Regions from separate parts of the Cellulosilyticum sp. I15G10I2 genome, predicted to be linked through region 1. Evidence: a T-box and tRNA genes for the amino acid it is inferred to sense, from the RefSeq annotation. Region 1 holds a T-box; the other regions hold tRNA genes.
The links. A T-box is a leader RNA that pairs with one kind of tRNA and senses whether it is charged. The one in region 1 lies ahead of serS (serine--tRNA ligase), so its partner is inferred to be a tRNA-Ser.
Positions count from the first base shown of each region.

Region 2: it has a tRNA-Ser gene. The T-box ahead of serS (serine--tRNA ligase) is inferred to sense a tRNA for this amino acid. The anticodon was not compared.
Region 3: it has a tRNA-Ser gene. The T-box ahead of serS (serine--tRNA ligase) is inferred to sense a tRNA for this amino acid. The anticodon was not compared.

Region 1 is NZ_FMMP01000011.1:156,170-164,442, reverse strand. Features, by position in the region: gene BN3326_RS12810 (MATE family efflux transporter) at 1-1,053, opposite strand, end outside; gene serS (serine--tRNA ligase) at 1,135-2,415, opposite strand; T-box leader at 2,561-2,764, opposite strand; gene BN3326_RS12795 (hypothetical protein) at 3,013-3,513, shown strand; gene BN3326_RS12790 (hypothetical protein) at 3,546-4,046, shown strand; gene BN3326_RS12785 (DUF2752 domain-containing protein) at 4,063-4,500, opposite strand; gene adhE (bifunctional acetaldehyde-CoA/alcohol dehydrogenase) at 4,900-7,515, shown strand; gene BN3326_RS12775 (lipoprotein) at 7,585-8,061, opposite strand; gene BN3326_RS12770 (DUF8091 domain-containing protein) at 8,081-8,273, opposite strand, start outside.
Region 2 is NZ_FMMP01000007.1:319,675-327,947, reverse strand. Features, by position in the region: gene BN3326_RS08285 (helix-turn-helix transcriptional regulator) at 186-1,037, opposite strand; gene BN3326_RS08280 (Gfo/Idh/MocA family protein) at 1,337-2,494, shown strand; gene BN3326_RS08275 (Gfo/Idh/MocA family protein) at 2,573-3,598, shown strand; gene BN3326_RS08270 (sugar phosphate isomerase/epimerase family protein) at 3,592-4,434, shown strand; gene BN3326_RS08265 (glycoside hydrolase family 43 protein) at 4,536-6,095, shown strand; tRNA gene BN3326_RS08260 (tRNA-Leu) at 6,226-6,309, shown strand; tRNA gene BN3326_RS08255 (tRNA-Ser) at 6,330-6,417, shown strand; gene BN3326_RS08250 (flavin monoamine oxidase family protein) at 6,518-8,218, opposite strand.
Region 3 is NZ_FMMP01000007.1:358,731-367,003, reverse strand. Features, by position in the region: gene BN3326_RS08465 (endonuclease/exonuclease/phosphatase family protein) at 181-954, shown strand; gene BN3326_RS08460 (pentapeptide repeat-containing protein) at 981-1,568, shown strand; gene BN3326_RS08455 (DEAD/DEAH box helicase) at 1,641-3,080, shown strand; tRNA gene BN3326_RS08450 (tRNA-Ser) at 3,166-3,253, shown strand; tRNA gene BN3326_RS08445 (tRNA-Ala) at 3,291-3,362, shown strand; gene rfbF (glucose-1-phosphate cytidylyltransferase) at 3,603-4,373, shown strand; gene rfbG (CDP-glucose 4,6-dehydratase) at 4,355-5,458, shown strand; gene BN3326_RS08430 (thiamine pyrophosphate-binding protein) at 5,506-7,251, shown strand; gene BN3326_RS08425 (GNAT family N-acetyltransferase) at 7,352-7,891, shown strand; gene BN3326_RS08420 (pyridoxal phosphate-dependent aminotransferase) at 7,918-8,273, shown strand, end outside.

The sequences.
Region 1 (8,273 bases):
ATTTGCATACTCCTGCGCTTTTATATATTCGGCCGCTCCTATTGTATTCCCTATAATAACTGCTCCAGCATGGCCTACCCCCATAATAAATATAGCTACAAACTGCCAGACAACATTATTAATACTCGTAGCTGCCACGACTTCTGTTCCTAATTTTGCTACAATAAACGCTAGGGCTGTAGACCCTAAAGCCCATATGAGTTCGTTAAGTAAAACCGGTCCTCCGACAATTACAAAGTCTTTAAGTAGAAGGCTGTCTGTTTTAAGCAAACATTTAATTTTGAACTGAATTTTCTTTTCTACAAATAACATAAATCCTATTGCAATTAAAAATTCGCACAACCGCGCAATAGTCGTCGCAATCGCTGCACCTCTTACGCCCATAGCAGGTGCTCCAAGATTTCCGAATATAAGTACCCAGTTTAAGAATATATTCACAGCAAGAGACACACTATAAACCACTAATGATATTTTAACGGTCTGTACTGATCTTAAAACATTTATCGTTATATTAGTTAGGGCAAAGAAAATAAAACTTATAAAGATAATCTGCAGGTACTGTGTTCCAAGTGCTACAACTTGCGCGTCTTTAGAAAAAGCACTCATAAATGTTTGAGGAAATACAGCTCCGATTAGCATAAATAACAATGTAAAAATAACACCTGCTTTATACATAATTGATATAATCTTATGTATTGCTTGGGTATCCCCTTTTCCCCAATACTGTGCGATTAATATATTGCCCCCGCTTCCAAGTCCAAATATAAAAATCATAAAAATAAAAAATAATTGATTGGCAAGCGATACTGCTGATAAAGGAATTTCTCCAAGCCTTCCTATCATTACAGAATCTGCCATACTTACAGCGAAGGTGATTAGGTTTTGGCAAGCTATTGGCAGCGCTATGGCTAAAATCAGCTTATAAAAATTTCTATCCCTTGTAATCACTTTTAATTCGCCTCCTATCTTCATAATCCAAAAATATATTCTTCTACAATTCGCATATTCAATCATAGCATAATTCATACCCAAAGTGTAAAGTAATTTTTTCATAATTTTTACATATAAAAAAAGATAGCTTCTATAATAATATGTAGAAACTATCTTTTTAATATCTGCTGATTTTTAAACTTATTATTTAGGCATCTCTATTTTAGATATGCCACCCATATAAGGACGAAGAGCTTCTGGTATGATAACTGAGCCATCAGCTTGCTGATAGTTCTCAAGAATTGCAGCTGTTGTACGGCCTAAGGCTACTCCACTTCCATTTAGAGTATGCACAAATTGTGCTTTATCCTTCATATCATTTTTAAATTTGATATTTGCACGTCTTGCCTGAAAATCTTCAAAGTTTGAACAACTTGATATTTCTACATATCTATCGTAGCTTGGCATCCAAACTTCAAGGTCATAGGTCATAGCTGAACTAAAACCAAGGTCTCCGCTGCACAGTCTTACAACGCGATAAGCAAGTCCTAGTGTCTTAAGAATATTTTCTGCATCCTGTGTAAGCTTCTCTAGTTCCTCATAAGATTCTTCTGGTTTTGCAAATTTTACAAGTTCTACTTTATTAAATTGGTGCTGGCGGATAATACCTCTTGTATCTCTGCCTGCAGATCCTGCTTCTGCTCTAAAACACGCTGTATAAGCGCAGTGTTTAATAGTAAGCTCACTACCTGTAAGAATCTGTTCTCTATACATATTCGTTACAGGTACTTCTGCTGTTGGTACAAGGAAGTAATCTGTTCCCTGTACTTTAAAAGCATCTTCTTCAAATTTTGGAAGTTGTCCTGTTCCTGTCATACTTTTTCTATTTACCATAAAAGGCGGAAATACTTCTGTATACCCATGCTGATCTACATGCATATCCAGCATAAAGTTCATAAGTGCACGTTCAAGCCTTGCACCGAGCCCTTTGTAAAATACAAATCTTGAGCCTGTTACTTTACCTGCCTTTTCAAAATCCAAGATATCTAAGCCTTCACCAATATCCCAGTGCGCCTTTACTTCAAAGTCAAAGCGTGGCACATCTCCCCATCTTCGCATCTCGGCATTATCTGCATCACTGGCACCTACAGGTACTTTTGCATTTGGAAGATTAGGCAGTGTCATAAGAATAGCTTCTAACTTCTCATCAATTTCTTTAACTGCGTTATCAAGATTTTTGATCTCATCTGAAAGTTCTTTCATTTCAGCAAAAACAGCCGTGACATCCTTACCTTCTTTTTTCATAGCAGGAACTTGTTTTGAAACAACATTTTGTTTGTTTTTAAGCTGCTCTACTTCTTGAAGCAACTCTCTTCTTTTAACATCCAATGACGTAAACTCATCTAAGTTGTAGCTGCCGCTTCTTGTAGATAGGATTTTCTTAACACCTTCTAAATCTGAACGTAATAATTTAATATCTAACATTTCTTCACCTCTTTAAGTAGTGTGTGTAACTCATTCTTTGTACATGACATCCATTAAATACCGCCTAGTATCCGCTTGATGTACAATAAAAAACGTCCTTTTACACTTAGAGCAATATACATAATGGTATATACTGCTCTAAATGTAAAAGGACGAGAATACCTCGTGGTGCCACCTTTATTTATCAGCCCTTTCGGACTAACCTTATAGCTGCTGTAAAGGGCAACTCCCTTCTGATTCATCACCAGAAACTCCAAAAGCGGATCACTTTAGCTTGTTTACTAGTTCTCACCTACCACTAGCTCTCTTAAAAACATTTCTAAAGCTTTTCTTTTATCATCGTTATAATATTAAGTATACAATTGGTTATATTATAGAATATCCAAAGTAAAAAATCAAGGAACTTAATTTTTTTTTTTAGTTTGTATAAAAAGAGTTTTTACTGTTCATACTATTATCGTACCAAGTGTGAGGTACATCGCTAAATCCCCCCTCAACCTAGGTTTCTCCCCCTGAAACCTAGGTCCTTTTTTTATTATTGACCACAAAAACGCAATAACTATACATTCACATACTATATATCCAAGAGGTACTCACATGAGAAACGCCATTAAATCAAAATTATCCCTATTGCTTTTACTGTCTATCATGATTTATTGCTTTATTTATCCGCCATTATTCTCCTCAAATACTGTGACTCCAGCTGAACACAAAAACATCATTACACAGTATATCGCAAGTATAAGAATATTACACAATCAAGTATTTTCATTATTTGAGAACGCTATAAGCGTTCCTCCCGAGGATAGTACTCTTTTGGAGTCTAAAATTACTTTTATTTATAGACAAATTGAACAACTTGATAGAAATATATCAAGTTATCTGGATACACTTCCGCGACTTAGTACCGAGCGTAGAGATACGCTTATTACAATGGATGCACTTCATTTTCTTGAAAACTCCTTGTACCAACTTACTGAGTTTATCAGGGCAACTGATTCAGCAACACGTACACAATTATTAGGAGATTTTTATTTTTTAAGAACAGCTACTGCTGATGCACTTAACAGAGTAGAAAATATTATCTTAAGAGAATAATAAAAACATCCTTTAACAGAAAGGTATACACAATGAATCACTATGTTAAAATAAAATTATTTATACCCTTGTTACTATCAATTTCAACTCTTTGCTTGGCTATTTCTCCATTATCAGCTTCAGGTAATGTAGCTATGATAGAACACAAAGAAATCCTCACACAATATATCGAAGATATAAGGAAATTACAAGACCATATCATCACCCTGCTTGAGGATGTTACCGGTGTACCTCCTGTAAGCAACACAGATTTCACATCAGAACTCAGTTTAATTTACAATGAAATGGAAGACGTGGAAAAAAGAATATTAAATTACATCAGCAGTGTCCCTAAACTTAGTTATCAGCGCAGAGATTTATTACTCTCACTTGTGGCACTAAATTCTGTTGAAAACTCATTGTATCAGCTTTCTCAATTTATAAAGGAAACCAGTGGTGTGGAAAAAGCACTGCTATTAGAGGATTTTTATTTTCTAAGAACTTCTGCTTCCGACACCCTTTATAGACTTGAACGCATCATCGAAAGAGAATGACCTGCAGTATTAAGCTTTATCTGCCACTTACGGTTTTCCACTGATAAAGCAATGCTTTTGGGTTATAATCCATAGGCGGCGTATCCGGAAAAAGCTGTATCATACGTACTATATAAACCCCTACCACCAGCAGTGCCAGCAGCAACCAGCCTGTGCGATATCCCCAACTTCTCTCACAGGCTTTTCCCTGAGAAAAAACCTTTATCAAAATCACAATTGGCACCACCCAAAATAAAGGGTGCCATCTTAAAGCTTGCTGGAAGTCCATCTTAAAGAAAGATAACCAGGCTCTCGTTAAGCCGCACCCCGGGCAAGGTATGCCTATAGTATATTTAAATAAACATCTTATATCCGATATATAGAATATAAAGGTACCAAGCCCTAGTATACCTATACTCATTAAAAATGTCCTTAGATGCTCTTTAATCATTTGTCTGCTGCCTGATTTATACATATTAAACCTTTCTATTTTTATTACATTTTAAATAAATTAGTATTATTATAGCACAATCTCTTGGTAGAAACCTATAATCTTTTGTCTTAGTGTTAAATTTTTAACGTTAAATATAACTAATATCAAATTTAGTTATTTATTTTTTTGAACTATTTTTGCCATATTCTCTAATTTTTCAACATTTATGTATACAGTATACGAGTATGTTAAAATATTGACAAAAGTTTTGGCCTATGTTAGCATGATATTGTAGTTAGAACGTAATGACTTATAAAAATAAGTCTTATATTTTTAACCTACTTTGTTAAAAATATAACATATTAATTTATTATTTAATTTAATAGTATTTATAAAAAATGTACACTCTATAATCATTATTTATTAAAGGAGGCCCTTAAAATGTCTGAAAACAAAAAAGCCAAAACCGAAGCTTCTGCTGTAGATGCAGTTGAAATGGTGAATACTTTAGTTAAAAATGCTGAAAAAGCCCTCGAGAAGTACATGTCACTTTCTCAAGAACAAGTAGATGAAATTACAAAGGCAATGGCACTTGCCGGCCTATCTGAACAAATGTACCTTGCTAAACTTGCAGTTGAAGAAACAGGCCGTGGTATATTTGAAGATAAGGTTACAAAAAATATTTTTGCAACCGAGTATGTTTACCACAGTATCAAGTATGATAAAACTGTTGGTGTTATTGATGAAAATGAAGATGAAGGCTATATGGAAATTGCTGAACCTGTAGGGATCGTAGCAGGTGTTACCCCTGTAACAAATCCAACGTCTACAACAATGTTCAAGGCACTTATTAGTGCTAAAACCCGCAATCCTATTATATTTGGTTTCCATCCTTCAGCTCAAAAGTGTTCATCTGAAGCAGCAAGAATACTGCGTGACGCCGCTGTAAAAGCAGGTGCTCCCGAAAACTGTATTCAATGGATTGATTATCCTTCAATTGATGCAACTAATGCACTAATGAACCATCCTAATGTATCTATGATTCTTGCAACTGGTGGTTCTGGCATGGTACGTGCAGCTTATTCATCCGGCAAACCAGCTCTTGGCGTTGGTCCTGGTAACGTACCGGCTTTTATTGAAAAAACTGCTAATCTTGAAAGGTCTCTTACTGATCTTATCCTTTCAAAATCATTTGATAACGGTATGATTTGTGCTTCTGAACAAGCTGCTATTATAGAAGCTCCTATTTATGATCAAGCTGTAGCATTTATGAAAAAACAAGGCTGTTACTTTGCAACTAAAGAAGAAGTTAAAAAACTTGAGCCTGTTGTTATTAATCCTGAAAAACAAATGGTTAATGCAGCTATCGTCGGCAAATATCCTTATGAAATAGCCGCTCTTGCAGGCATTTCTATTCCAAAAGATACGAAAGTGCTTTGCTGTGAAATTGAAGGCGTTGGAGCTGCGCATCCACTATCTCGCGAAAAGCTTTCTCCTGTCCTTGCAGTAGTAAAAGCTAAAGATGCAAATGAAGGTATTGAAATGGCTGAAACAATGGTAGAACTTGGTGGTCTTGGTCACTCTTCTGTTATTCATTCTAATGATAATAATGTGATTGAAGAATTTTCTAAGAGACTCAAAACCGGCCGTGTTATTGTCAACTCCCCTTCAACCCATGGTGCTATTGGTGACATTTATAATACAAATATGCCGTCTCTTACACTTGGATGTGGCTCTTATGGACGCAACTCTACAACATCTAATGTAACAGCTGTAAACTTAATTAATAAAAAAAGGGTGGCGAAAAGACGCGTGAATATGCAGTGGTTTAAAATTCCAGAAAGAATTTACTTTGAACAAGGTTCTGTTCAATATTTAGCTAAAATGCCTGATATCACTCGCGCACTTATTGTAACTGATCCTATGATGATTCAACTTGGTTACGTTGAAAAACTTACGTATCAATTAAATAAAAACGCCAATAAAGTTGCTGTAGAAATTTTTAGTGACGTGGAACCAGATCCAGACCTTGAAACGGTACGTAAAGGCTGCGAAATGATGCGCTCATTCAAACCAGATGTCATCATTGCACTTGGCGGCGGTTCTCCTATCGATGCAGCTAAAGCAATGTGGTTATTCTATGAAAGCCCAGAAGCTGACTTTGTAGGTATGTCACAAAAATTCTTAGACATCAGAAAACGTGTTTATAAATTCCCTAAAATGGGTCATAAATCTAAATTTGTAGCTATTCCTACAACATCAGGTACAGGTTCTGAGGTAACATCATTTGCAGTTATTTCTGACCGTTCAAAAAACATGAAATATCCACTTGCTGACTACGAACTAACACCAGACGTAGCGATTATTGATGCTGAATTTGTAATGTCTGTACCAGCTGCTGTAACAGCAGATACTGGACTTGATGTATTAACACATGCTATTGAGGCTTATGTATCAATCCTTGCTTCTGATTTTACAGATGCTCTTGCTATTAAAGCTATTCAGTTAGTCTTTGAATACTTACCACGTTCTTATAAGTTTGGAGCTAAAGACCCAGTAGCCAGAGAGAAAATTCATAATGCATCTTGTATAGCAGGTATGGCCTTTACCAACGCATTTCTTGGTATAAACCATTCACTCGCACATAAACTCGGTGCACAGTTCCATATTCCTCACGGGCGTGCAAATGCAATACTTCTTCCACATGTTATTGCATACAACGGTGTTACAACACCAACCAAGTTTACAAGCTTCCCTAAATATGAGAAATTCATTGCAGCTGATAAATATGCTGAAATCGCACGTGCGCTTGGACTTAAAGCTTCTACACCAGAAGAAGGTGTTAAATCTCTTATAAAAGCCGTTCAAGATTTAATGAAAGAACTCAATGTGCCTATGACGATTAAAGAAGCGGGCATTGATGAAAAAACATATATGGCAGCTGTCAATGATCTTGCTTATAAAGCATTTGAAGATCAGTGTACAACAGCTAATCCACGTCTTCCTAAAGTTGTTGAACTCGAAGACCTTTACAAAAAAGCTTATTCTAACAAATAAGATATATAAACCCTCAACCAAAAAAGAAACTCACCTGCAGCTATTTCGCAAGGGAGTTTCTTTTTTGGTTTACATAATGCGTCTCTCCAGAAACATTTTATGTATGATATCACTCGTATTAAGTATCAATACTTCTGTAACCTGCTTTTTTTCATCGAAGCTAAGTGTTAGTGTATCTTGCATTTTTATTTTTTTATTGTTATACACGATGCTATATTCAACATGACATGTTAATCTAAACCCTTTTTTTTGCTTACTCATTTCTATCTTCTTAAATTTTATTTTCTCCGTGTCACTAGCTTTTGTAAGACGCAGATATTCTGGATAGATATAGCCTGTTTTTCCCGCTACAAACTGCTTATATCCCTCATCTGAAAAATACGCCTCAAGTATAATAGGCAGATTATCTTCATTTTTATCAGTTTGTGTGTAAGTACTGTAAGTAATCATCTTTGTAATGATTTCTTTTGCCAACTCTTTTTCTTTGTTTTGGCTGCACCCAGATAATACTAGCATAACGAGCAGTGCTATAACTATTTTTTTCATTTAATTCCCCCTATATTAACTATGTAGAGCTTATTTTGTAAATATAAGCGTTCCCCTTCTTACCTATACGTTCTACAACACTCAAATAAGTAAGTACATTGAGGGCTAACTGAGCACTTCTTAAACTAAGTTTTGTATGTTTCTTAAAATCTTTAGAAGTAAATGAATTATTTAGTGTATGTGGGATAAACTGTTTATAATCTTGCGGGCAG
Region 2 (8,273 bases), on a different contig from region 1:
TTCATATGTTGTTGTCGGCAGTTCTATTAGTCTATATAGGAGGCTAAATAAGAGACAGGGAAACAATTTGTTTCCCTGTTTTTAATATCGATTATGTTAATAAGGTGTGCCAAAAGAAGATAAAATATAAAAATAAAAATAATTAGAATATGGAGTAGCAGCGGACTGCGCTGGGATCTACAAAACTAGGGATATTCCGGCAGCAAAAAGGGCGCTGTGCGATCTTTGGTGGGGGCGTGTCCTATAAATTTTGTATAGGCACGATAAAAAGAAGAGTAGTCTTTAAAACCCGATTCTAGTGCTGCTTCACCAGCATTTTTTCCGTCTATTAATAACTGTTGTGCAAAAATAACCCGTTTATAGAGCAAATAATCATAGATGGTTGTCCCTGTTACTTTGCGGAATACTTTATTTAAATGGTGTTTGCTGATAAAAAAGTGCTCTGCAATTTGATCCAAGCTAAAAGGTTCTGTTAAATGCTTATTAAGATATGAAATGATATCGGTGATGGTTTTGGAACTGTTGTAATCAGCCAGAGCGGCGGTCTTAGAAAGGCTCATTACCATGATCTGTGTTAAAAGAGCTTCCATATATATGGGAAACAGGGTTTGTTGTAAACTAGGTTCCAAGGAGGCACATTCTACGAGAGATTGCAAAAACGAAAAAATGCGGTATTGTTCACAGTTTTGATAGAAAACTTCATTTCCTGAGTATTTCCCCATAGATGGAAAAGCTGAAAGTAATAGATGTCTTCGTTCTACAGACAGAAGCTCAGGATAAAAATGCAAGGCAAACCTACGGTAGGGTTTTTTACTATTAACTTTTATGCCGTGAAATACATTGGGAGATAGAAGCAGCAAACTATGGGGCGTTAAGAGGTATCCCCGATCTTCCACCATATAATCGGCATCACCGTCAATAAAATAATAAACCTCGTAATAATTATGGCAGTGCAGATAAAAATCTTTGCTGGCTTCCTCGCTCACGGAATGGGTAAAAAAAAGCATATCGCTTTTAATTTCTGCAAGAATTTCCATAAAAATCTCCTTAATCTTGTAGTGGTGTTAGTCTATATTATAAAATTTAATCGCTATATTTGCAATATATTTAAGACCATTTACAATGGTTATTATTGTTGGAATTTCTTATAATAGAGTATATAAAAGAGTGGAAAAGCTAAACAAATAAAAGGGTTTTAAGAATGAGTCGCAATTTTAATAGTTTAATCTAAAGAGATAAAACTATTTTTAGGTGTTGCAAAATTGGCTATTTTACGAGGTAGTATTTTGAATCAAAATAAAATGTATCATGATTGGTACATGAATGGAGGGAAATGATGGATAAAGTAAAAATTGGTATTATAGGCATCGGGAATATGGGTACAGGACATGCAAAAAATCTTTTGGAAGGCAAAGTAGAGGAGCTTGAGCTTTGCGCAGTGGCAGATACGAAAGAAGCAAGAAGAACTTTTGCTAAAGAAAACTTTCCAAGTAGCATTGTAATATTTGAAGATGGGGATAAGTTGATAGAATCTGGAGTTTGTGAGGCAGTTTTAATTGCTACCCAACATTATGAGCATCCTAGACTAGTCATTAAAGCACTAGAACATGGTCTTCATGTATTATCTGAAAAGCCTGCTGGTGTTTATACCTTACAGGTCCGTGAAATGAATGAAGTGGCACAAAAGCAGGATCGTGTATTTGCTATGATGTTTAATCAAAGAACTAATCATGTCTATAGAAAAATGCATGAATTGGTACATGGAGGGACCTTAGGTAAGATTAAACGTGTAAACTGGATTGTTACTGATTGGTATCGTACCCAGTCCTATTATGATTCCGGAGGCTGGAGAGCTACTTGGGATGGAGAAGGGGGAGGTGTTTTATTAAATCAGTGTCCGCATAATCTCGATTTATTACAATGGATTTGTGGTATGCCTTCCAAAGTTATGGCTTTTTGTCATAATGGAAAATGGCACAACATTGAAGTGGAAGATGATGTGACTGCCTATCTAGAATATTCTAATGGTGCTACAGGTGTATTTGTAACCACAACCGCGGATGCTCCAGGAACTAACCGTTTTGAGATTACCCTAGAAAAAGGTAAATTGGTATGCGAAAACGACAAGTTAACCTTATATCAATTAGAGGTCAGTGAAAGGGAACATTGTTTTACTGCAGAAGAAGGTTTTGCTCAGCCAAAGGGGCATTTTGTAGAGATAGAGACTGACGGATTAAATCCTCAGCATATGGGTGTACTGAAAGCATTTGCACAAAGAATTCTTAATGGAACCCCTTTGGTAGCGGAAGGGATAGAGGGGGTCAACGGCCTTTTATTATCCAATGCAATGCATCTATCCAGTTGGCTTCAAAAACCTATAGAATTTCCCTTTGACGAAAAAATATTTTTAGAGGAGCTTACAAAACTTCGTACCAATTCTAAATTTAAGAAAACGGTAAAAGAAGTTACCTTTAATACAGAAGGAACATATTAATAAAAACAATGATGAGTAAAAGATAATGGGCAGTATGATGAGGATAATATAATATCTGCCCAAGAATGGGGGGCAATTATGAATATAGCAATTGTGGGATGCGGGGCCATTGCCAAAGTACATGGGGACTCTGTAGAAAAATCAGCAGGCCACAGGTTAGTTGCATTTGCAGATAGGATCAAAGAGAGGGCAGAGCAATTTGCTACCAGATATCAAGGGACTGCCTACGAATCCTTGGAAGAAATGCTAGAAAGAGAAGCGATTGATGTTCTTCATATTTGCACTCCTCATGATCTTCATGTTCCAATGGCTATTTATGCTTTAGAACATGGGGTGCATGTTTTTATGGAAAAACCTCCAGTTATATCATTGGAGCAGTTACAACAATTAGAAGCTGTTCAGTCGGATAGGTATTTGGGTTTTTGTTTTCAGAATCGTTATAACCCAAGTATTTTACAGGTTAAAAAACTTCTAGAATCTGGAGAAGCAGGGAAAATCTACGGGGCAAGAGGAATCGTTAACTGGAGCCGCCCCGATTCTTATTATACAAATAGCGAATGGCGTGGCAGGCTTAGTACAGAGGGTGGAGGCGTTTTAATCAACCAATCCGTACATACTATGGATTTAATTGCCTATTTTCTGGGGACTCCCCTTAGTGTTGATGCAATGATGGCAAATCACCATTTAAAAAATGTGATTGAAGTAGAAGACACCATGGAAGCATACATTCGCTTTAAGGGAGAAAGAAGGGCATGTTTTTATGCAACGACAGCTTATGTGGACAATATGCCTCCTATTATTGAAATTGCTTGCGAAGATAGAACAATTCGCATAGAGGATCTGAATGTCACTTATTATTATAAAGATGCTAAGGTTGAAAGGCCACCTATCAAAAGCAAAGAAGGATTGGGCAAAGATTATTGGGGGGGTGGTCATCAAGACTGTATTGAAGATTTTTATCAAAGTATTGAGAGAAAGGTTCCCTTTGCATTAGATCTACCAAATATAAAGGAAACCATACTTCTAATGCTTGGCATGTATGAATCTGCAAAAACAGGGCAAGAAATTGCCATCACTTATTTTAAGGAGGATGTATTATGTTAGAGAATACGATTATTACGGGTTTTGCTGACGAAATTCATAGAGATATAGAAGTTCAGGTAAAACTGCTGAAGGAACTAGGCATTTCACATTTAGAATTACGCAGTGCAAATGGAAAAAACATTTCTGAGTTTACTCTTGAAGAAGCAAAAGAGTTAAAAAACTATTTATCAGATAATCAAATTAAAGTTTCAGCAATCGGCTCGCCCATTGGTAAAATTCAGATTACAGATGATTTTGAACCACACTTTGACACATATAAACGGATTGTGGAAATTGCAAAAATCATGGAAACCCCTTATATTAGAATATTTAGCTTTTTTATGCCAGAAGGAGAAGAAATAGATCAATACAAAGATGAAGTATTTGCTAGAATGGAGCGTTTTGTGGAGTATGCAAAAGCACAAAGCGTGGTACTTCTTCATGAAAATGAAAAAGATATCTATGGAGACATGGCAATGCGATGCCTCGATTTATTTAAAAGATTTTATGGAGATCATTTTAAATGTATTTTTGATTTTGCCAATTTTGTACAATGTGAACAAGACACGCTGGAAGCTTATGAAATGTTAAAACCTTATATTGAATATATTCATATTAAAGATGCTTTATTAGCTGATGGCAAGGTGACCCCATCAGGTGAAGGGGACGGCAAGGTAAAAGAAATCTTACAAAAATTAGATAGTGAGGATTACTCTGGGTTTTTAAGCTTAGAACCTCATTTGGCTGAATTTGATGCACTCCACTCATTGGAAAAAAATGCGGCTAAGCGCGCTCTAACCGATGGAGAGGCAGCTTATACCATTGCGTATCAGGCGCTGATAAAATTATTAAAATAGATTTCTATAAGGTAAGGGCTTAGGTTGAAAGAAAAACAATTTCAACTGTTTATTTGTGGCAGTATCACAAGCAAAGCTTGCGATATGCAAGGGGGATAAAAATGATAAAGGTAACAAATCCAATTTTAAATGGTTTTTTCCCAGATCCATCTATTTGCAGAGTTGGAGAGGATTTTTATATTGTTAACTCAAGTTTTTCTTATTTTCCAGGGGTACCCATTTGGCATAGCAAAGATCTGGCCAAATGGAGACAGATAGGCAATGTTCTAGACAGAAACTCTCAGATACCCTTAACGGGCTGCAGACATTCCCAGGGTATTTTTGCGCCCACAATTCGTTATCATGAAGGTACTTATTATATGATTACAACCAATGTTTCCGGTGGCGGTAATTTTATCGTAACAGCAACCAATCCAGCGGGACCCTGGTCAGAACCTTACCTATTAGGTGAAGATGCACCAGGTATTGATCCAAGTTTATTTTTTGATGAAGATGGAACTTGCTATTATATCGGGACCAGACCAAAGCCAGAAGGGGTACGCTATAATGGGGATTGGGAAATTTATGTACAGGAATTGGATTTAACAACCATGAAATTAGTGGGAGAAAGTCATTACGTATGGAAAGGTGCATTAAAAGATGCTATTTGGCCAGAGGGGCCACATTTATACCGAAAAGATGGTTATTATTACATTATGAATGCAGAAGGCGGGACTGGTCCAAACCACGCAGTTACCATAGCAAGAAGTAAGAACATATTCGGACCATATGAAAACAATCCGAACAATCCGATTCTTACCCATAGGCATTTAGGAAAAGAGTATCCCATTATTTATGTAGGCCATGGCGATTTAGTGGATGACTTAAACGGTAATTGGTACATGGTTATGTTAGCCAGCAGACGCTGTGAAGGCTATGTGGGGCTCGGCAGAGAAACCTTCCTTGCCAAAGTTGTTTGGGAAGACGGATGGCCAATTGTAAACCCCGGTATTGGCAAATTGGAAGATGTAGTTGAATTGCCATTTGAAGGAGTTAGTCCTGAACCAGTACGCTATCAGACGCTAATGGATAGCAATAAAGATATGTTTGACGCAGTTGTGTTAAGAAATTCTGATTTAGATTTCTTCCAGCGCAGTAAGGGTGAACTTAGCCTGAATGTATCTCCTTGTACCTTAAAAGAGTTGAAAAGCCCGGCGCTCTTAGGTTTGAGACAGCTTGAATATAAGTATGAGGCAAGTATGGAGTTTGCTTTTTGCCCAAACGAAGAGGAAGAAGCAGGCTTTGTAATTTTACAGAGTAATGAATACTATATTCAATTCTGTTTGAAAAAGGTGGCATCCAAGGAAGTGGTGCAAGTAGTAAAGTGCACGGCAAGCCAAGAGCAAACTCTTGCAGAAAAAGAGTTGGAGCTATTTGATTATACGCAAAAGGAAAAGGAATCCGTAGTTCGATTAAAAATAAATGCAATCAATCAGAAAGCAACGTTCACACTTTGCGGTTCTAATAAAGAAATTGTAATACTAAGCCATGCTGATATCTACGAAATGAGTACAGAAGTTGCGGGTGGTTTCGTAGGTAATATACTTGGGGCATACGCTTCTTCGAACGGTAATAAGACAGAAAATAAAATGATAATTTATGATTTTTCCGTGAAGTATTAACAGAAGCGGCTATTGAAAAAATTATATGAAATAAAAGTAGTAATTTAGACATGTAATTTATAAGTCAAGTATTGACTTGTGTCAAAAAGAACATTATAATAAATATGCTAGTCAATGAATTAGCATATATGCCCGAGTGGCGGAACTGGCAGACGCACAGGACTTAAAATCCTGCGAGCTAACCCTCGTACCGGTTCGATTCCGGTCTCGGGCATATCAATTAAATAAAATTATGGAGAGATGGTCGAGTTGGTTTAAGGCACCGGTCTTGAAAACCGGCGAACGTGAGAGCGTTCCGTGGGTTCGAATCCCACTCTCTCCGCTTTATATACCAAAAAGCCGAACGCATATGTGTTCGGCTTTTTGGTATATAAAAATATATATTAATGGTTCATTAGGTTTTTAAGTTTCTGATTTAATGATTATGGAGTCGACGCTTGCAGGGCAATACCATTTGCAGCGGCTTTACCAGTATATAATGAGCCCTGCATCCAGCCTTGCTTAGTTGAGACATGTTCACCTGCAAAGAATACGCGATTATTATATTCAGGCTGCAGCATCGCATAGGAGAAGTTGACTTTTTGTCCCGGACCACTTAGGGCAAAACCACCTCTTGCCCATTGCTGTGTACTCCAGTGAACAGTTTTATGGCTATTAACCAGAGTATCTAAATATTTAGCAGGCAGCCCATGGACTGCTTCTACATTCTGCTTGATAAGTTCAAAACGACGCTGTGGACTTTGATTACTAACCCGTGCAGGATCCTGACCTAAGTTATAGGAGGCTGTTAATACACCTGGATCCTTAAATGAGCAAGTTTTTGGCTCTTCGCAACGTATATGGTCAGAAGGATAAAGGATGGACTGAATCGGAAGATCCGTAAAAGAAATACCACCATTAATGCGCCCATAGTCCGTGTCTTCTTCCCAGAACCGTTGTCTGCATAAGAAGAGCGTTTTTTGTGCATCAAGATACCATAATTCCTTGATGGCCTGCATTTTTTGATCGCTGAAAAGAGGTGTTATCTTCATTTCTCTGAGAGTTGAGTATGGAATAGTGCATACGACATAATCAAAAGTATCTGTAAATGCTTTGCCTTTAAGATTGCTATAGCGTAAAGTTATTTTATCTGTATGTAAGGATTTTGAAAGACCATTTACTATATGCCCGAGTTTAATAGTTACTCTGCCTACTAAATTGGATGAAAGCTGATATTCCGGTGGATTCTCTTTCATGAGCGATTTATAAAACGCCATAGGAAGAAGTACCATGCCGCCATCTATTTTATAAACATTGGCAAAATCAAGGGAATAAAGGCTACTCATAAGCTGATCATGGCTTCTGTTTAATAATGCCCCCGTTAAAGGTTCTACTGCTGAAATGAGACTGATGGCACCTTGACTAAGTTCCAGCATTTCAAAGACTTGACGATTACTCAGTTTAGTAATGCCAGCGTATTGATTAGAATACTCTGGTAGGATTTTTAAGATTTCTGTACGCATCTTCGGAGAGAGGCTGTTTAACATGGTGCTGAATGCATAATCTCTTAATTCAGGCCAAGGGGTTTTTGCCTCTGTCTCGGTTAAGTCATATTTAGGATAAAGCGCTTCTGTAATGCTATCACCGCTTAGGTCCCGTCTTATTCTAGTCTGATGTGCATAAATAAAATTATTGGACGCAGGGGATGCAAGAGACTGAGTATTTAGTTGAAATAAGTTGATATAGTGCCAGGTGGTTTCATGGGATACAGGGATTCTTAAAGCGCCAAATTCCCCAAAGTATTTCTTCGATTTATCAAAATAGTAAGTATAGACTCGACCGCCTATTCTATCAGCTTCAGCATCAAAAATTGTAATATTTGCACCAAGTTTTCTAAGCTCATAGGCAGCAGACAGGCCGGCAAGTCCTCCGCCGATAATACCTATTCGAGTATTTTTTAATGTGCCTGGACGTGCAAAGTCATAGATATCAGAAGGTGGGCTTAATAGTTCTAAAACATTTTCATAATCTTCCGGACGTCCAGCACGTGTTAAAGCATCTTGCAGCAATTGATGCCTTTGTTCATTGGTAGGGTTATTAAAAACATCTTGACGTATCATCACTAAATGACCTTTCTTAATCATTCTATATATATTTTATGAATGGATTTTATAAGTAGACTTATAAAGTGAATTTTCA
Region 3 (8,273 bases), on a different contig from region 1:
GAATCCCTATTATTATAGATATTCAGGAAATATCACCAATATGCTACAGTAATATAAAAGTATAACCAAAAAACAAATAAATATTCAATATAGAAAGTTGTTTTTAAAATATATTATGGGAATACTATTTAGGATTATAAAAAGCATTTTAATATCTATACTTAAACGGGAGATAATACAATGAAGATAATGACTTTTAACGTGAGATCAGATAATATATTAGATATGAAAAATAGATGGCAAGATAGAGAAGACATTGTTTATGACTTACTTGAAGAATACCCTTGTGACATATTAGGTATGCAGGAAGTATCTAACAGCATGCATAAGGATATTGAAGAAAATGTACAGGATTATGAAATAATAGGTATGGGAAGAACAAGAAAGTTATTCGCAGAGAAAAATAGTTTACTTATATCAAAAAAACATTCCATCGTCGAACATGAAACTTTCTGGCTTTCAAAAACACCTAAAAAAGCAGGGAGTACTATATGGTATTCATTATTTCCACGGATCTGTACTACTGCTATTGTACAGTGTGAGAGTAAGTTAAAGGTGCGGGTGTATAATACACATTTAGACGTTTTATTGCCTCATGCAAGAGAATATGGTTTAAAAAAGATCGGAGAATTTATTGAAAAACACCATGCTAAAGAAAAGCTACCTTGTATATTAATGGGAGATTTTAATGCGACACCTAATAGTAAAGTGATACAAGAGTTTTCAAGAGGCAGCTATATGAATAAAAAGTTTATTGCTGTACAAGAAACTGATAAGAATCTTTATAAAAAAACAACAATGGGTATGTTTAAAGGGAATCAAAAGGGCATGCATATAGATTATATATTTGTATCTGAGGAGTTTACTATTAATGATGTAGAGATTTTAAGGTATAATAAAGAGGGTAAATATCCTTCTGATCATTATCCTGTTATTGCAGATGTTGAGATTTAGAAGGGGGAGTAATGGGGGGAACTTAGATGGCGTATTTCATTAGAGATGAAGAAGAATTTAATGAATGTATATTTCTAGATGAGATTATTGAGGATCAGGCAGCTAGAAATGTTATTTTTAGGGATGTATTATTTAAAAATGTTGTATTTATAGATTGTGATTTAAGCGGAGCAGAATTCATTAACGTACAATTTGAGCATTGCGATTTATCTAATATTAATTTAGATCAAGCTATTGTTCATAATACGCAATTTTTAGATTGTAAGCTGATGGGTACTTACTTAACAGATACATCTATGCAAATAGTTACATTTAATAACTGTAATAGTGAGTATGCTATATTTAGTTCAAGTCATTTAAAAGAAGTTTGTTTTATAGAGTGTAAAATGAATTATAGCAGTTTTTCAAATTGTAAGTTTAATCAAGTTAAGTTTACAATGTGTGAGCTTCTGCGTGCAGATCTAGCAGGAACTAGACTTAAAGGGACAGACTTCACTACTTGTATTATAAGTGAAGTGACTATAAAAATTGAGAATTTAAGAGGGGTTATTCTAACACCATTACAAGCATTAGAGTTCAGTAAACTACTAGGTATTATAGTTAAGGAAACATGAGCCTATAAAATTTACGAGGCTCAAAATTACATAGATTAAGATAAAAATAATAAATAAGATCGAGGTATGACTATGAATCAATTTAAGGATTATACACTAAGTACGGAATTACTTAAGGCTATTACTATGTTAAATTATAAAAATCCGACACAGGTTCAACAAGCTGTAATTCCCACAGTACTTGAAGATAAGGATATCGTTGTAAAGTCACAAACCGGAAGTGGTAAAAGCGCAGCCTTTGCTATTCCAATTTGTGAAAAAATAGTATGGGAAGAAAATAGACCTCAAGCATTGGTACTTACACCAACGAGAGAACTTGCAATGCAGGTAGGTCAAGATTTTTTTAATATTGGAAGATTTAAGAGACTGAAAACAGTAACAGTTTATGGGAAACACTCTTTTACAACAGAACAAAAAGACTTAAAACAAAAAACGCATGTAGTAGTAGGTACCCCTGGAAGAGTTTTAGATCATATAGAAAGAGGAACACTTATACTTGATGGGATATCCTATCTTGTAATAGATGAAGCTGATGAAATGCTTAATATGGGATTTATAGAGCAAGTAGAAAGCATTATAAGTGCATTGCCTAAAAAACGCATCACTATGCTTTTTTCAGCTACCCTACCAGAAGATATAGAAAAACTTTCAAAAAAATATATGCAAAATCCTGCATATATAACGATCCAAAGGGACGAGAAGATATCGGATAAAATAGAACACACGCTTTATGAAGTGAGACAAGAGGCTAAACCGGAAGCTTTACTAGATATTACTATTGTAGAAAATGCAGAAAGTTGTATTATTTTTTGCAATACCAAACAAGCAGTAGATGAACTGTTTGACAGAATGACACAACTTAATTATACCTGTGAGAAGATCCATGGAGGGATGGAGCAAGAAGACCGTTCAAAAGTAATGAATGACTTTAAACGAGGCTATTTTCGCTATCTTATAGCTACAGATGTTGCAGCAAGAGGAATTGATATAGAGAATATAGAACTGATTATTAACTATGATATACCACAAAATAAAGAAAGTTATGTGCATAGAATAGGAAGAACCGGACGTGCAGGCAAAGAAGGAAAGGCCATTACATTTCTTACGCCTTACGAAGAAAAGTTTCTTTTAGAGATAGAAAATTATATAGCATTTAAAATACCAAGAAAGGAACTGCCAGATCATGAACAGGTCAGGAGTTTAAGAGCCGCGTTCGAAGAAAAGATGACTATAAGGCCAAAGGTGAAACAAGATAAGGGTATAAGTTTAAGTGAAGGGATTATGAAGCTGCATATTGCATCCGGTAAGAAAAGTAAGATGAGACCAGTAGATATAGTAGGGACTCTTAGCAATCTTCAGGGTATGAGTGCAGAGGATATTGGCATTATTAACGTACAAGACGTTTCTACCTTTGTAGAGATATTAAATAATAAAGGGGATATGGTATTAAAAACGCTTCAAACAACACCTATAAAAGGAAGACTCAGAAGAGTGAGTAGGGCTAACCAATAAAACAAGGAAATACTTGATTCATAGGCAGCAGGGGAATATAATATTCTAAAGAAATCATATTTTTGCTGCATTGTACTATGAATAAGGAGACGTATCGAAGTGGTCATAACGAGAACGACTCGAAATCGTTTTGTCCAGAAATGGGCACGTGGGTTCGAATCCCACCGTCTCTGTTAAAAACTTCATTATATCTGAGGCATCAGACAATATGGGGGCTTAACTCAAGGGGAGAGTGCTACAATGGCATTGTAGAAGTTGTGGGTTCAAATCCCATAGTCTCCACGCAATAAGAGACTCGCCAAAAGATGGCGGGCTCTTATTTTTTTGCTTAAAAATAGCGTTTATTGAACTATAGAAGAATCAATAGATAGGTTTTACGGTGCAAGTAAAGAACTGGAAGAAATATGCTTCTTTTAGAAAAGATGAAAATATTAACAAGTAGGCTTTAGACAGCATATAGTATATAAGACTTAATAGTGTTTTATTCATTGAATATTCTAGAAGAAAGTTGGTGCTGTTGCCATGAAGACAGTTATTTTTTGCGGTGGAAAAGGCACTCGTATGCGTGAAGAGACTGAATTTCGTCCAAAACCAATGGTACTTATTGGTGAAAGACCGATTATTTGGCATATTATGAAAACCTACTCTTATTACGGTTTTCGTGACTTCATATTATGTGCAGGATACAAAGGAGATATGCTCAAAAGATATTTTATTGAAATGTGCTGGCTGAACAATGATATTTCAATTACTACAGGGACACACCCTAATGTGAAATTTCATACGAAAAATGACGAGATATGGAATGTTACAATCATTGATACTGGGGCGGAAGAACAAACCGGCAGGCGTATTAAACAAGTTCAGAAATACATTGATACGGATGATTTTATGCTGACTTACGGGGATGGGCTTAGCAATGTAAATATACTCAAACTCTATGAAACTCATAAACAAAAGGGTAAAATTGCAACGCTTACCGGAGTTAATCCTACGTCACCTTTTGGTGTATTTCAAACACATAACGGTGTAGTAACTGCTTTTAGAGAAAAACCAGTATTAGAAGACTGTATTAATGCAGGCTATATGGTTTTAAATAAAAAAGTGTTTGACTATATACCTGATACCGATTGTGCATTTGAACAAGAGCCGCTTCATAAGCTTGCCCTTGATTCAGAAATATCTATTTTTAAACATGATGGTTTTTGGACGGCAATTGATACTTGTAAAGATAGTGAAAGAGTTAATAAACTGTGGAAAAAAGGAGAGGCTGCATGGAAAGTTTGGGAGTAGATTTTTCAAAATCCTTTAATAGTATATTTTATGGTAAACGGGTTCTTGTAACAGGTCATACAGGGTTTAAAGGCTCGTGGCTTTCTGTGTGGCTTTATTTAATGGGTGCCAAAGTAATAGGATATGCACTTGATCCTGCATCGAATCTTGATAATTTTGTATTATGTAAAATGAAAGATAAAATGATTGATATACGAGGAGATATTTGTAACAAAAAGAAGCTACGAGAAGTATTTGAGTTTTATAAACCTGAGATTGTCTTTCACCTTGCTGCACAGCCTATTGTTTCTCTTTCTTATAAAAAGCCTATCGAAACGCTAGAAACTAATATTATAGGAACAGCTAATATACTTGAAAATATAAGGCTGTCAGATGATGTTAAAGCAGGTGTAATGATTACTTCTGATAAGTGTTATGAAAATAAAGATCAGATTTGGGGATATCGTGAAGATGATGCATTAGGCGGTTTTGATCCCTATAGTGCCAGTAAAGGCTGCGCTGAGATCATCACCCATGCATACAGAAGATCTTTTATACTATCAGATACTAATACATTATATAAAAAAGCTATTTCATCAGTAAGAGCAGGGAATGTGATAGGCGGGGGAGACTGGTCGCCAGACCGGATTATTCCTGACTGTATCAGAGCACTTAAAAGCAAAAAAGCTATACCCATTAGAAAGCCCCATGCTGTAAGACCATGGCAGTTTGTATTAGAACCTTTATATGGCTATCTGCTTATTGCATCAAAGATGATGCAGGATGCAGATAAATACAGCGGAGCGTGGAATTTTGGTCCAGATTTTAACTCTGTTGTACCTGTCAGTGAAATTGTTAGTTTGGTCATTAAACTTTGGGGAGATGGAAGCTGGGAGGATATATCAGACCCTCAAGCTGTGCATGAGGCAGGCTTATTAAATCTTGACTGTACTAAGTCTAAGACACTTATTGGGTTTAGGCCAAAGCTTACCTTATACGAGGCAATAGAACAGACGCTACATTGGTATAAATCTTATGAGAGTGAGGATGTTTTTAGCCTTTGTGAAAGGCAGATAGCAGATTATTGCTTAAGAGGCTCTCTATAAAATACAGGAAATAAGTTATAAATTATTAAGAAAGGCTGGCGCAGGTTATGAAATTATCGGATTATATTGCAGAGTTTCTGATTAAAAACGGTTGTACCCACGTTTTTGGTTATCAGGGTGGAGCCGTTACACATTTGGTCGATTCCCTATATAAATACAAGCAGATTAAGTTTATAAGCACGTATCATGAACAAGCGGCAGCCTTTGCAGCAGAAGGGTATGCACGCATAAAAAATAGCATAGGAGTAGCCGTAGCTACAAGTGGGCCAGGGGCAACCAATCTTATTACAGGTGTTGGCAGTGCCTACTTTGATTCTGTTCCCTGTCTTTATTTAACAGGTCAAGTCAATACCTATGAATATAAAAATGATTTAGCAATAAGGCAGCTGGGCTTTCAGGAAACCGATATTGTAAGTATCGCTATGCCCATCACAAAATATGCTGTACGTATAACAGATCCTCAATCTATAAGATATGAATTAGAAAAGGCTGTATATACTGCAAATGTCGGAAGAAAAGGTCCCGTACTGCTGGATATTCCTATGAATATTCAGTGTGCTGATGTTTTAGAAGAAACATTACATGGCTTTGAGCAAAAGGATTGTTATGACTTGGATTTTGATTTTGAAACAGTCATACAATATCTTAATAGTTCTAAGCGACCGGTAATACTAGTAGGGGGAGGCGTGAGAATATCCAACGCATCTGAGGTGTTAAATCAAGTGGTAAGCAAACTTAAAATACCAGTTGTAAGCTCACTCATGGGAAGAGACACAGTCGATAACAACCATGAAAATTATATTGGTATGATTGGTGCATACGGAAACAGAAGTGCTAATTTCACAATTGCAAATAGTGACCTTATTATTGCCTTAGGAACAAGGCTTGATACAAGACAGACTGGCACAAAGCCAGAAAATTTTGCAAGAGGTGCAAAGCTTATAAGGGTGGATATCGATCCTGGTGAATTAGATAAAAAGATTAAGCATGATGAAGTTAGTATAAAAGCAGAGCTTCGTGTATTTGTTGAAAAACTTTACGAAAGCATAGAGCGTATTTGTATTTCAAGAGGGAAATGGCTAGAAAAAACTAAAGAATATAAAAGAAAATATCCTACATTTTTGCAAGAAAATTTCAAAGATCCCAATTATGTTATGGCATATATTTCAAAAAGCCTAAGGCCAAGCGATATCATCTGTTTAGATGTAGGACAGAATCAGATGTGGGCTGCACAATCACTATGTCTAAAGAACGGACAGCGCCTTTTAACCTCAGGAGGAATGGGGGCTATGGGATTTTCGCTGCCTTGTGCCATAGGTGCGTATTATAGCGGTGTTTGTGGCAGTGTATTTGCCTTTGCAGGTGATGGCGGCATACAGATGAATATACAGGAACTCGCACTTATTAAGAGAAATCGAATACCTATTAAGATAATAATTATGAATAATGAGAGCCTAGGGATGATCAGACACTTTCAGGAGATGTATTTTGAGGGGCGTTATTGTGCAACTGTTACGGATTATGAGGTGCCGGATTTTTGTAAGCTGGCCAATGCGTATGGTATTAAGAGTGCCAGGCTGGAAAAGAGTAATGATTTTGATACATTAGAAGAGATCTTACACAATAACGAACCTATGGTTATAGAAATTGTACTGCCCAAAAAAACCTATGTCTATCCTAAACTTGCACTCAATCGTCCAATAGAGGAGCAGGAACCACTTCTTAGCCGTGAGGAATTCTTGGAAAATATGATTATAGAACCGGCTTATAATGAAATAGGTATTGAAAAATGATATTAAGTAAGGGGGAAATCATCTGAATGATTATCAGTTATTTATAAAAAAGATATTTGATAGTTTTAAATGTAAAGATAAAGGAGACTTGCTAAAATGTGTGCCTATTTATAATCAGCAAGATACACTTTGTGGTTATCTTGTACCTGTTATAAAGGCATACCGCATTGTGATGCCCGTATGCGGCAAGCTTCTGGCCAGATGGCGCAATGAAAATCCATCTATGTCAGCAGACCAATTTACAGCAACTTCCCAGGGGACTGAGAAATGGTTGGATGAGCTGATTATTCAACGAGATGATAGGATACTTTTTCTTATTGTTACGGTAGATGGTGAAAAAGTTGGGCATATCGGATATTCATCTTTTAATTATGAAGAACAGAGTTGTGAAGTAGATGCGGTATTAAGAGGTGAAAAATCAGTGCATCCAGGTATGATGACATTTGCCCTAGGTGCATTAACTAGTTGGGGACTTAAAGATTTAAAACTTCTTATTATTCGTCTTCGTGTCTTTTCAGATAATACAAGGGCCGTTGCATTCTATAAAAGAAATAACTTTTATATTGAGGCGGAAAACCATCCGGTGGGGCAAGGGTCAAGCAAAACTTATACAGTGATGCGGCTTCAGTCTGATAGCTAATAAAGAAAAGAGGGAGGAAGCTTTTTTTGAAAAATATAATAAGTAATAGAGTGCAAAATCTTACACGTTCAGAAATAAGAATTATGGCTATAGAGTGTGAAAAAAGCGGTGGTATTAATTTATCTCAAGGCATTTGTGATATGCCGCTGCCACCTATACTTGCGGACGCAGCAAAAGATGCTATTCAAAAGGGAGAGAATCATTATACAAGATTTGATGGTATTACAGAGCTTAGAGATGCGGTAGCTTACAAGCTTTTAAATTATAACGGGATACAGACTCAACCTGATACTGACATCGTTATTACATCGGGATCGACAGGTGCTTTCTACTGTGCATGTCTTGCACTTTTAAATCCTGGCGACGAGATGATCCTTTTTGA